Regions from separate parts of the Oceanobacillus sp. CF4.6 genome, predicted to be linked through region 4. Evidence: riboswitches for the same ligand, from Rfam matches in the RefSeq annotation. Region 4 holds a riboswitch; each other region holds the start of a gene.
What was found. Region 4 has a riboswitch for cobalamin ahead of ACHABU_RS14595 (acyl-CoA thioesterase). Riboswitches for the same ligand answer to the same signal wherever they lie in the genome.

Region 1 (3,269 bases), on a different contig from region 4:
TAATGCTGGTGTTTTATCAACCAGTTTTGCTATGGATGTCTCCGAGGAGGATTGGGATATGATGTTTCTTTTGGGAACGTTATTCACACAAATATTTCATCTTCCTATTTGGCTAGACATATTGGTTTGAAATCTGGTGTTCCTATTGAGGCTCCAGCTTTAACTCTCAATCGTTTATGTGGATCGGGTATGTAGGCAATTGTTTCAAGTACACAAAATATTTTCATGTTTCATATAAATGTTAGATTTTCTCCATAAAAGTACAGAAATCCCTAAAAGCATTACTCCGAATGCAAGGGAAGGCTCACCAAATATAATGTCATCGAACGGGAATCTGATTTCTGCAAGAACCCAACTTAAAGTCATATGACCACCTGTAGGCGTCAAAATAAATCCTGAAATTGCAAATCCAACAGACCAACCTTTTAATTGTCCTATTTTATTTTGTTTCAATTTAGTAAAAAAACTTATAATTAAAAGTAGTGCAACACCTGACGCATCCCCTTTAAATTTACATGCCTGTAAAACAAAAAAAGGGGCTCATTAAGAGCTCCTTTTAAAATTCATAATAAAGGCTTTTACAATGATTCCGTCATTCATCGGTTCTAAATCGAGTTCCGGAAGACGCTTAAATCCCATACGTTCATAAAGAGATAACGCTTGTTTCATAAAAAAGGCAGTATGAAGACCGATTTGTGCGTGTTTTTCTTCCCTTGAAACGTTTAAACAATGTTCCACTAACGCTTTTCCGATTCCTCTTCCACGAATATCCGGGTCCACCGAAAGCATTCGTATTTCTGGATATTCTTGAACATTCTCGCTAAATTCATACGCTTGAATAGAGGGAGGGAACAAAACAACACTCCCGACAATACGACCGTCTAGTTCGGTTACGTATATTTTTGCATTGTTTTTGGTATCATTATCCGAAAGAATGGTGCTTTTTAATACTTCCCAATGTTCTTTTGGAACCGATTGTTCATGTTCCTTGTAACTTTTTAACCGAAGGCTTCGAACCGCTTCTATTTCTTCAGGATTCATTTCTCTGATTTTCAAGTCCATTCATCTCCTTTAATTATCATTCTATCTTAATTATATACACCAAAGTTTTGCTTTTTGTAAAAAAACATTATTTTAGTTGCAAAAAAAGGAAGATGAACAACAATCTTAGAAAGTTGAATAGATTTTGAAAAAAACTATTTAACATAACCACTAGAAAGTAGTCAAACAACTTCCCATTACCATAACAAAATCTTTCAAGTAAGAATAATACACTAGTAAAGTGGTGAAACATATGAAACTAGAAAACAGTGCAGCAGTCATTACTGGTGGAGCAAACTGTCTTATTACCAGTATTCATTTGTATAACTTTGATAGCCTCTTTGAGTTTTTTTAGAGTCACTGAGATAACGGACGATAAAGCATTCTTACCACGCTAGGGTTTTCAATTTACAAAAAAGAGGAACTATTCTATAATTATCATTAACATAAAAAATAATCAGACAAATAGGTTTTTAAATGACTCCAATATGGAGATTCATTTAAAACGAAGAGGGAAGTTGGTGCAAAACCAACACGGTCCCGCCACTGTGAGCGATGAGGAAGGTTAAAAAATACCCACTGTGTGATTTACATGGGAAGGGTTAACCAACCGTTGATTCGTAAGTCAGGAGACCTGCCTATTTGTTTTTTAAGCTTCCTCGAGGAAAAGGAATGTTTAAAGTGCATCGTAATCTATCTCTCGTAGGTTTTGTGTCATACAGACCTGCTTTTAGAATACATATGTACCTTTCACATTTACGCTTTTCCATAGGGAATGGCGTTTTTTTATGCAAAAATATTAGGAGGAGAAAAGATGCGCGGCAATTTTTTTAAAAAGTGGGGATTATTAGGTCTTGTTCTTTTATTAAGTATTATGATTTTTGCAGGGTGTGGTGCACAGGAGGAAGAACAAACAACACAAGGTGAAGCAGGTGTATCTGATGTTGAAGAAACAAATGAGGATACTGATAAGGAATTAGAAGAAGGAAATGAAGAATTATTTCCGGTAACAATTACAGATGATGCTGATCAAGAGGTTACAATTGAAACCGAACCTGAATCAATTGTTTCAATTCAACCTAGTAATACCGAGATTTCATTTGCCCTCGGATTAGGTGATAAAATAATTGGTGTTTCAGACTATGATAACTATCCCGCTGAGGCTCTGGAAATTCAAAAGGTTGGTGCACAAGATATGAATGCGGAACTTATTCTAAAGCTTATGCCGGATGTAGCACTTGTTACTGATTATCATTACGAAAATCATCAAGATATTTTGAACCAATTTGAAGAAGTAGGAATTAACGTGATAGTTATTGGAAGCGCAACCTCTTTCAACGATGTATATGACCAGATTGAAATGATTGCGACTGCAACAGGAAGTCAAGCACAGGCGGAAGAAATGATTACAGATATGCAAGAGCGCCTCGAATCTATTAAAGAGAAAGCAGAATCTATTACAGATAAAAAGAAAGTTTGGGTTGAAGTGTCACCAGCCCCAGATATTTTTACAACAGGTCAAAATACGTTTATGCATGAAATGCTAGAGTCGATTAACGCCATAAATGCTGCAGAAGAAGAAGAGGGATGGGTGAAACTTACAGAAGAGGAAATTGTTACTTTAAAACCAAATATTATTATTACGACTTATGGGTACTATATAGAAAATCCGGCGGAAGAAGTATTGTCTCGTGAGGGATGGGCGGAGGTTCCTGCCGTGAAAAATGAACAAGTATTTGATGTTGATAACGATACGGTTACAAGGCCAGGTCCTCGCCTAATCGAAGGGGTGGAGACACTTGCTGAGCTCATCTATCCGGAAGTATTTAACGAGTAAAATCGTTTGGTTGTATGTTTTAAGTGGAGGGCTTGTACTTGGTACAGCTCTCCTTGGTTTATTGGAGAGCAGTGTAACCATCCCCATTCCTACAATTTTACATATCGTTTCTGAAAATGCTTTAAATATTGGATGGCTGAACGATATTCCTAAAAATGAAGAAATGATCATATGGAACATCCGTTTACCAAGAGTTTTACTTGCACTCTGTGTTGGTTCATCTCTAGCATTGGCTGGTGCTGCCTTTCAAGGACTTTTACGAAATCCATTAGCAGATCCTTATACAATTGGAGTTTCATCAGGTGCTGCTTTAGGGGCAGTGTTCGTTTTGTTTTTTCAGGTAACCATTATTGGATTAGGAAGTTTCACACTTCCAATATTTGCAATTATT
Region 2 (3,269 bases), on a different contig from region 4:
AAAAGAAACGAAGACTTCTAAAACGTCAGCAGCTTAGTGCTCAGTCAGGAGGGAAAAATCATGCTTAATATCGCTAATATTTCCGTAACGTTTAACGAAGGTACGCTGGATGAGAAAAAAGCATTAAACGGTATAAATTTGAAAATGCAACAAGGAGACTTTGTAACGGTCATCGGTAGTAATGGTGCAGGTAAATCAACATTGATGAATGTGATTTCCGGTAACATTCAGCCTGATGTTGGAGATGTTATCATTGACGGGAAACAAGTGGTTCACCTGCCGGAATACAAAAGATCTGCATTTATCGGCAGGGTTTTCCAGGACCCAATGGCAGGAACAGCGCCATCCATGACAATTGAAGAAAATCTTGCGATGGCCTACGCACGTAACAAAAAAAGAAAATTAAAATCTGGAGTAACGAAGAAAAGAAAAGATTTGTTTCGGGAACAGTTAAAAACATTGAATCTTGGATTGGAAGACCGTCTATCCGCCAAGGTTGGTTTGCTGTCGGGTGGTGAAAGACAGGCACTCTCGTTATTAATGGCGACATTTACCCAACCGAATATCCTCCTGCTTGATGAGCATACGGCAGCATTGGATCCGTCCCGTGCAGAATTGATAACATCACTAACTGAAAAAGTAGTCCGGGAATCTGGCCTAACGACGTTAATGGTGACGCATAATATGCAACAGGCCTTGGATCTTGGAAACAGATTAATTATGATGGATAAAGGTCAAATTATATTTGAAGCACAAGGAGAAGCCAAACAGGAACTCACTGTAAAAGATCTTTTGAATGAGTTCCAGCGTATACGTGGCGAACAGTTTGAAGACGATCGGGTAGTTTTGGGATAATTATGTTGATAAATAATGTTAAACAAATACACACGCGGTATGTTAAAAATGCGTGTGTATTTTTATATTACAGTTTTATTAGGTTGACCCTTAAAAACTCTATCAATCTAGAAATGAACGATAGAAAAAGATTGCATAAGTAATATCATTATGCTACTCTTAACACTAGATATTGACTTATCAGAATTTAAAAATACTATATATTGTATATAAAGTTAAGGTGACATAACATTATTTGTCTTAAAAGGGAACTCGGTTAGATTCCGGGACTGTCCCCGCAACTGTAAGTGTGGATGAACGAGAATTCCACTATATTGTTCGTTTAACGGCAGCAATATGGGAAGGACTCTAGTAAAACGATACACAAGTCAGGAGACCTGCCTTCAACTTTGAGTTTCACTTCTCCGGGAAGAGAGATTATGGGATGATAGGAATACAAACTATTTCTGTCGTTTTATAGTCGTTCATCCTTTGGGGAAGGACGGCTTTTTCATTGTACATATAGATATAAGGAGGTAGATCTGATGGTTACAGGTACCATTAACCAACAGGACAAAATTTTACAGACGATTAACGAATCTACGAAAGGACTATCCGTAGAAGTAAACCAATTGATGGAGAAAGCAATGAAAACAATCAATCAGGATACACCAGAAGAAAAAGCAATGGATATCCTTATAAAAATAGCCTTGGAAAACATCGATGAGTCGAATCCAGACTGGACGTTTTCGGCAGCAAGAATTTATTTGAAGGAGCTTTATCGTAAGGCAGCGGCCAATCGAAGCTATAGCGAGGATTCTCGTTATGGATCGCTGTATCATTTGGTGCAAATGTTAACCGATAAAGGGATATATGCACCAAACCTTTACTCCAAATACTCGAAAACAGAAATGGATCTTTTTGAGAAGTTAATTCAACCAGATCGAGATTATCTATTTAACTACTTAGGTATCTATACAATTGCAACGCGTTATCTGGCAACAGATCATAACAAACAGATTTATGAACTTCCCCAGGAACGCTGGATGGTCATAGCGATGTATTTAATGCAGGATGAAGACTTGGCAAAGCGCTCCAAACTGGTGGAGGAAGCTTATTGGGCTTTAAGTAATCTGTATATGACAGTGGCAACGCCAACACTTACAAATGCAGGAAAGACACATGGACAGTTATCCAGCTGCTTTATTGATACGGTGGATGACAGCCTGCAATCGATCTATGACAGCAATACCGATATCGCCAAGCTCTCCAAAAACGGCGGGGGCATAGGTGTCTATATGGGGAAAATACGTGCCAGAGGGAGCTCTATTAAAGGATTTAAAGGAATGTCCAGTGGCGTAGTTCCGTGGATTAAGCAATTAAACAATACAGCGGTAAGTGTTGACCAGCTTGGTACGAGAAAAGGTGCAATTGCCATCTATCTAGATGTTTGGCACAAAGATATCGAATCATTTCTGGACTTGAAGCTGAATAATGGCGATGATCGCATGCGCGCGCATGATATTTTCACGGGTATATGTTTACCGGATTATTTTATGGAAAAGGTCGATAAACGGGAAGATTGGTATTTATTCGATCCTCACGAAGTACGCCAGGTGATGGGATTTTCGCTGGAGGATTTTTATGATGAGGAAAAAGGAAATGGCGAATGGCGGAGGAAATATGAAGCTTGTGTACAATCGGATGCGCTATCCCGAAAGAAGATAGCTGCCATAGATATTATGAAGCGGATTATGAAGTCACAGCTTGAGTCAGGAACTCCGTTTATGTTTTACCGAGATGAAGTTAATAGACAGAACAGCAATTCACATAATGGAATGATTTATTGTTCCAATTTATGTACTGAAATTACCCAAAATCAGTCCCCGACTCAATTTGTAGAGGAATTTCTTGAAAACGAAAATACCATTATTAAAAAGTATCAAGCAGGTGATTATGTTGTTTGTAATTTAAGTTCGATAAATCTTGGAAAAGCAGTTCCGGATAATGTGTTGGATCGTCTGATAAAAATCCAAGTACGTATGCTTGATAATGTGATTGATATCAACACATTACCGATAAAACAAGCAGAACTGACGAATAAAAAGTACCGTGCAATCGGACTGGGTACGTTTGGCTGGCATCATCTTCTTGCCCTTGAAAATATAAAATGGGAAACAGAAGATGCAGTTAATTATGCTGATGAACTGTATGAAAAGGTTGCCTTTCTAACGATAAAAAATAGTATGGAACTGAGTAAGGAAAAAGGGAGTTATCCGGCATTTGAAGGTAGTAAGTGGAGTACGGGTGCTTACTTTACGGAAAAGGGTTATCGAAGTGAAGCTTGGGTCGCTCTTTGGGCAGATGTTGCCATGCATGGCATGCGTAATGGCTATTTAATGGCTATTGCTCCGAACTCAACGACCGCAATGATT
Region 3 (3,269 bases), on a different contig from region 4:
CAGTATTTCTATCTACTAGAATAACATCACCTTTAATTAAGATGCGCGAAGCAGCCTATGATCTTACAAGAGGTGAATTTAATACAAAGGTTCCAGTACTGACGCATGATGAAATCGGAGAACTTGCTGTAGAGTTCAATCGAATGGGAAGACAGCTAAAGTTTCATATTAATGCTTTACGTCAGGAGAAGGAACAATTATCCAGTATCGTTAGTTCGATGGCAGATGGAGTAGTTACTCTCAATCGGAAGGGAGACATTCTGGTCATAAATCCGCCTGCCCAGAAATATATCGATGGATGGTATTTTGAGAATGATGTTGTAATGAATGAGAGTCGAAAACTTCCAACAGAACTTCAAGAAGCTTTAAAAGAAGTCATCGATGGGGAACAGGCAGTTTTAAGAGAGATCAGTCTTCAAGGAAGAAATTTCGTAATGCTGATGACACCTTTATACGACCAGTCCTATGTAAGGGGTGCTGTAGCTGTCATTCGTGATATGACAGAAGAAAGACGTTTGGATAAATTACGAAAAGATTTTATAGCCAATGTTTCACATGAGTTACGCACTCCAATATCCATGCTTCAAGGTTACAGTGAAGCAATTGTCGATGATATTGCCGATACAAAAGAGGAAAAAAATGAGCTGGCCCAAATTATTCACGAAGAATCGTTACGAATGGGTCGACTCGTTAATGAACTGCTTGACCTTGCACGTATGGAATCAGGCCAAATTCACTTAAACGTGGAAACGTTGGGTATTGAATCCTATATCAAACGAATTGTAAATAAATTCAAAGGTCTCGCTTCTGATAACGAGATTGATCTTACACTAACAATGAACGTTGACTTTCCAAATACCAGTTTTGACCCTGACAGAATTGAGCAAGTGTTTACCAATCTTATCGACAATGCGATTAGGCATACTTCGAAGGGCGGGACTGTCCGGGTTGCAGTAACAAACAAACCGGAGGAATTTTATGTGGAAGTGAATGATAGCGGCAGTGGGATTCCTGAAGAAGATTTACCGTTTATTTTTGAGCGATTCTATAAGGCTGATAAATCCAGAGTACGGAGTAAAGAAAAGAAAGGTACTGGACTGGGTCTTGCCATTGCTAAGAATATAATTGATGCACACAAAGGGACCATCCAAGTAAAAAGTAAACTAAATCAAGGGACTACTTTCAGTTTCAAATTACCACAGAATCATGAAAATATTTAAAGTTTTAAAGCTTTTCTATTTAATTTTCTTATGCTATGATAACTTTGTATTGGAATTGAATCGTATAATATAATTGAATATTGTTATTGGTATTAAAGGGAATCCAGTGGAAGTCTGGAACTGTCCTCGCAACTGTAAATGATTACGAAATAAGCAATCCACTGTATGGTAATCCATATGGGAAGGGCTTAAAGTAGGTTTGAATCATAAGTCAGTAGACCTGCCAATAGACAATTGTTTCAATGCTTCGAGGGTATAAGCGATTGAGACATACAAATACATAAGCATGGTAACAGCTATTATTATTTGTTTGTCTTTAATCCGCCTGAACTACTTAAAGGCGGACTTTTTTTATACTTTTATAGAATACAGATTAATTCCAGTAACATGAATGCAAAAGGATGGGGAAACAATGAAAAAATGGATTTTGCAATTAGCAGTAATCTTGATGACAGTAGGTTTATTGATTGGATGTTCATCTGAGAATAACACCGAACAAAATACTTCAGTAAGTACAAATGAAACTTCTGATTCCGAAGAGGTGGCTGAGGATTCTGTTCGAATTACGATTTCGATAAATGAAGGAGAGGAATTCGTAACTGAGCAGGAGATTGCGATTGAAGAAGGCGATATACTGATGGATGTTATGGAGAAAAATTTCTACATTGAAACAGACTTTGATGGTGCATTTATTACATCAATTGAAAGAGTCGAAGCAAGTGATGAGGAACAAACCGCTTGGATGTTCTTCGTTAACGATGAAATGCCAACTGTAGGGGCTAACGAATACGAACTTTCTCCTGGTGATATAGTTGTTTTTGATTTACAATCCTGGGAATAGACGATGAACACATATAAGATTACAATCATAGCTTTATTGGCTGCTATAGCAATTGCAGGAAGATATGTGTTCCAGTTTATTCCAAATGTTCAACCAGTAACTGCACTGATTATAATATGCGGCATTATACTCGGCCCTTTATCAGCAATACTCTTAGCGATTGTGACAACCTTTCTTTCCAACATGCTTATGGGGATGGGGATATGGACATTATGGCAAATTATTTCATGGGGTATCATTGGTGTTTTAAGCGGTTTATTGAGTAAAATATTTAAACGTGTACCTCTATTTATCACGGTGCTTTTCGCGGTATTCAGTGGATATCTGTATGGTTTTGTCATATCATTAACCAATTATCAAATAACTGGACAATTTTGGCCTTATTACATTGCAGGTCTTCCATTTGATACAAGTCATGCTATTGGTAATGCAGTGTTTATTATTCTCTTATACCCAATTATGTCTCATTTATTTAGTAACTATGCTGTTAAGAGATTTACAATCAAGAATACCAACTGATTTGCAGTTGGTATTCTTTTCTTTATCTACTTCAATTTCGCATCAATAAAATGTGTATCTCCATGCCAACTAATTCTACCAAGCATCTTTTCAATTTTACTCTGCAAAAGTTGAGTTACCTATTATAATATAGTTCCGTGAATCATGGCTTACATACACTTCCAGTAGGTTGCGCTTTTATTACAAACCATATAGTATGATTGTAACCTTTTTATATGAATAACGACTATATAGTTGAACGGAGGGTCTCCATGAAGGCCATTTTCGATAAGTTATATGATAACTATCATCAGGATCTGTTCCAGTACATTTTTTACATGGTGAAAAAGAAAGAAACGACTGAAGATCTTATTCAAGAAGTATATATTAAAGTATTAAAGTCTTACCCAAACTTTAAGGGGGAGAGCAGTGAAAAAACATGGCTCTTTTCTATTGCAAGACATGTTACATATGATTATTTCCGTTATTTGAAGAGAAAAAGAAGTAGAATCATCGACCTTTTTGACTGGGCCGAAAAAGGTGAATCCATTCCCGATGAAAATGATTTACCTGAGGAAATAGCTATTAAAAATGAGCAGATGAAGCAAATCTATAGATATCTTGACAAATGTACAATCGATCAAAAAAGTGTATTAATTCTAAGATACCTGCAATCCTTCTCTATTCAGGAAACAGCTGAAATACTTAAT
Region 4 (3,269 bases):
ATAAATACAAGTGTCCCTTAGCTCACTTTCATCTGCAGACATATCGTCGTTAATTAAAATTCCTTCTAAATTAAATTCTAATCTTTCTGCCACAGCGCGACTTTTTCTATTTTTGGCATCACAGCGAATTTCGATACGGTTTGCTCGCAGTTTCTTAAAAGCAAAATCGGTCAAACCAGCAACAGCCTCCGTAACATAACCATTTCCCGTATAGCGGCTATCTGCCCAGTAACCTATTTCAAACTTTCTCACATTCCAATCGATTCGATGAAGGCCCGAAGAAACAATAAATTCACCCGTTTCTTTTAAGAATACATGAAACCTCAAATCTTCCCTAGATAAAAATTTGATATAAGCCTGACGAATATTAATTTCTGTTTCCTCTTCGCTTGGTACGTTCCTGGCGAATGGCATCCATGGTCTCAACTCATTAATAGATGCCTTAATTGCTTGATTTACTGCTTTCCCATCTCCGGGTCTGGGAGCCCTCATCAACAATCGTTCTGTCTCAAATTTTTGTGGAAAATCAATTAGAAAAGGATTCATATGTAACAACCTCCTTAGAAATTTCATTATTATTTATTTCTCTATTCAAATGGAGATTCCCTTCATAATAAAAGGATAATCAGATAATTGTGGGTGGATTTTATTGCATATACCAAAAAACCTATGACTAAGAACGTCACAGGTGGATCTTCAGGCTTTCTCCAACAATTCCAATTTAAAATCGCCAACCGCCCCTGCTTCATACAAATTAGTAATAGAGGTGGAGTAACGATGAATAACAGCTGGGAATTCAAGGCTTTTATCAGGCATCTTTACCATGAAATCATTTTTATACAGCAATGTGGTGATGTCATGATAGTCCTCTGTGGTTACTTTAAAATCAAATCTTATTTTCTTTAATGCCCTTCCATCCTTTTTCACTGTTTCTTCTTGAAAGTTTATAGCATCAATCGTTACGTCGTTAATCACAACTTTTTCGTTCATTTTAATCCCTCCAACCATTTAGTATAAATACTAACCGTTTTCAGCAAAATTGTTTAGTCGGACAACTCCTGGCCATTACATCTGTTTCTGCCTATAAGCATTACGTCGTAGGCGATTCTCTTTTCTCGCTGGTGCCGATGAATATAACTCTTTCTCCACTTCACTCTCCGCGAATACCCCAGGGACCGGAACAGGTTTTCCATTTTCATTAACTGCAACCATGGTAAGAAATGATTCTGTCGTTAATTTCTTTTCATTTCTTATTAAGTCATGGGCGGTTACTTTGACATGGACTTCCATGGAGCTTGTCCCCGTATACGTAACATAAGCCTCCAAGGACAATGAATCTCCAACCTTTGCCGAAGATAGAAAATCAACTGAATCAATTGAAGCTGTTACAACAGCACTATTAGCATGTTTCATGGCAGTTAAAGCGGCAATTTCATCAATATAGGCAAGAACTTTCCCACCAAAAATAGTATTTAAATGATTAGTATCAGGTGGCATAACTAGTCGTGTTTGAATTGTTTTGGTATCGCTAATAGCTATCTTATCCATACTGTATCTTCTCCTCATCAAATAAAAAAACACCTTCTTTTACGGAAGATGCCTGTGAATGACACTACTCATTATCATTGCAAAAAAATGCACAGAAATTAGATTAGTTCATGCACCCTCCTATCTCCCGTAGGATTTAAATGCTACTTTTCCTTATGGCAGGTCTTCTGGCTCAGAATCAACAAACCCATTGTCTTCCCTTTATTAAAACAGGGAATTCGATGGATTCTCCTCTTTCACAGTGGCGGGACCGCGCTGGATTTTCACCAGCTTCCCCTGTTCAACTTTGTATACAAAGTCCTCATAAAGCGAAATATTTATTCCTTTTAGTATAACATAATTTATTAATAGCTCATTGAATCGAACGCTTCCCAATCACTTTATATATTCTATCCAAACATCCGAGTCACTACTGATTTCTATGTTTTCAGGAACTTTAAATAACCATTTTTTATGACACAATAAGTTGTGTCTACCCCTACTGTTCCTGTGTGGTTTACCTCTTTATTTGCTGCCCACTGCATAACTATTTCGGTTCTTCCTGTCAAACCAATTGCAAATTCTTTCAATTCATCCATGGAAAGGTGAAAGTATTTTTTAACTTGATCAATCAGCAGAACCTCTTCAAGTAAATCCTCAATCTCTTCTAAGTGATGACTAACGTGATAATAAGTCGATAATCATATTAAATGTACTTTTTTTACCTTTGGATAAATGGTATGAAAATCATTTGGATAAAAAGAAAAATAATCAAAGAGACGCATTGCCAGTTTTTTATCCCAGTTTACATAAAATCTTTCCGCTTCGATTAAAATATCTTTTAATGTCAGCCTCGTAAAAAAACCCATTTGATCATCCACATAGATGACATTTGCCGAGACTAGTAAATTATTAAATGGCTTTTCTTTAAACACGCTAACCTCACCAGATGTTTCATTCCAATAACCAGTAAGTATCTTTAAAAGCGTTGTCTTGCCTGCCCCATTTCTACCGATTAAGCCGGTAATCGTATTTTCCTTAATCGAAAAAAACAAATCATGTAAAGCTTTAAGTTGTCCTCGTTTTTTTGATAACCCCTTACATGCAATAACATTCATTCCGCATCCCCCTTACGTTCGTTATGAATAGCCTGAAGCATTTTAATTAACTCTTCTTCCCCAACGGTTAACCTTTCCGCCTCCAATGACACTTCCTTTAGCAAACCCTTTAGTGTCTGATTTTTCCGTTTATCCATAATGATTGCTTTAGCATCTTTGGTCACAAACTTTCCAAGGCCCCGTTTGTTATAAAGAATTTTTTCATCAGAAAGTATATTTAATCCCTTTGCAGCTGTTGCAGGATTAATCGTAAATATCTCTGCAAGCTTATATTGGGAATAAACTTTTTCATCTTCTTTGAGTTTTCCATTTAATATTTCTGTTTCGATCCATCCTGCAATTTGTATATAAATTGGTTTCGACCCATTGGAATTAAGAATCAAGTCTGCAACTCCCTTCATGCGAGTTAGTGCATTACTCGTGTAATGTAGTATACTTCTATTATCTGAAAAATACAATAGGTTAATTAAAAAAATGTCTCAGTCAGACATCGGATTCTGTTACCTGTCGCAAACGTTAAAAATGTAATGTAAAATGACCATCAATGTAAATTGACATACTTAAATTTACCATTAAATTGAAAATTGATTAGTTTTCGCTTGATTTTACAAGGTAATCTGAAAA

Region 1: linked by a shared signal. The riboswitch ahead of ACHABU_RS05375 (ABC transporter substrate-binding protein) and the one ahead of ACHABU_RS14595 (acyl-CoA thioesterase) in region 4 are both predicted to bind cobalamin.
Region 2: linked by a shared signal. The riboswitch ahead of ACHABU_RS08115 (ribonucleoside-diphosphate reductase subunit alpha) and the one ahead of ACHABU_RS14595 (acyl-CoA thioesterase) in region 4 are both predicted to bind cobalamin.
Region 3: linked by a shared signal. The riboswitch ahead of ACHABU_RS00570 (DUF4430 domain-containing protein) and the one ahead of ACHABU_RS14595 (acyl-CoA thioesterase) in region 4 are both predicted to bind cobalamin.

Annotation. Positions count from the first base shown of each region.
Region 1 is NZ_JBIMEX010000002.1:366,987-370,255, reverse strand. Features, by position in the region: partial or broken gene ACHABU_RS05395 (hypothetical protein) at 1-7, shown strand, start outside; gene ACHABU_RS05390 (hypothetical protein) at 52-195, shown strand; partial or broken gene ACHABU_RS05385 (DUF981 family protein) at 205-480, opposite strand; gene ACHABU_RS05380 (GNAT family N-acetyltransferase) at 544-1,056, opposite strand; cobalamin riboswitch at 1,492-1,697, shown strand; gene ACHABU_RS05375 (ABC transporter substrate-binding protein) at 1,856-2,878, shown strand; gene ACHABU_RS05370 (FecCD family ABC transporter permease) at 2,841-3,269, shown strand, end outside.
Region 2 is NZ_JBIMEX010000003.1:264,398-267,666, reverse strand. Features, by position in the region: gene ACHABU_RS08125 (ABC transporter permease) at 1-68, shown strand, start outside; gene ACHABU_RS08120 (ABC transporter ATP-binding protein) at 61-855, shown strand; cobalamin riboswitch at 1,057-1,254, shown strand; gene ACHABU_RS08115 (ribonucleoside-diphosphate reductase subunit alpha) at 1,380-3,269, shown strand, end outside.
Region 3 is NZ_JBIMEX010000001.1:98,537-101,805, reverse strand. Features, by position in the region: gene ACHABU_RS00575 (ATP-binding protein) at 1-1,220, shown strand, start outside; cobalamin riboswitch at 1,291-1,462, shown strand; gene ACHABU_RS00570 (DUF4430 domain-containing protein) at 1,633-2,061, shown strand; gene ACHABU_RS00565 (ECF transporter S component) at 2,065-2,580, shown strand; gene ACHABU_RS00560 (RNA polymerase sigma factor SigX) at 2,832-3,269, shown strand, end outside.
Region 4 is NZ_JBIMEX010000009.1:160,935-164,203, forward strand. Features, by position in the region: gene ACHABU_RS14585 (GNAT family N-acetyltransferase) at 1-546, opposite strand, end outside; gene ACHABU_RS14590 (DUF3219 family protein) at 697-990, opposite strand; gene ACHABU_RS14595 (acyl-CoA thioesterase) at 1,066-1,548, opposite strand; cobalamin riboswitch at 1,689-1,869, opposite strand; gene ACHABU_RS14600 (ATP-binding cassette domain-containing protein) at 2,229-2,645, opposite strand; gene ACHABU_RS14605 (GntR family transcriptional regulator) at 2,642-3,028, opposite strand.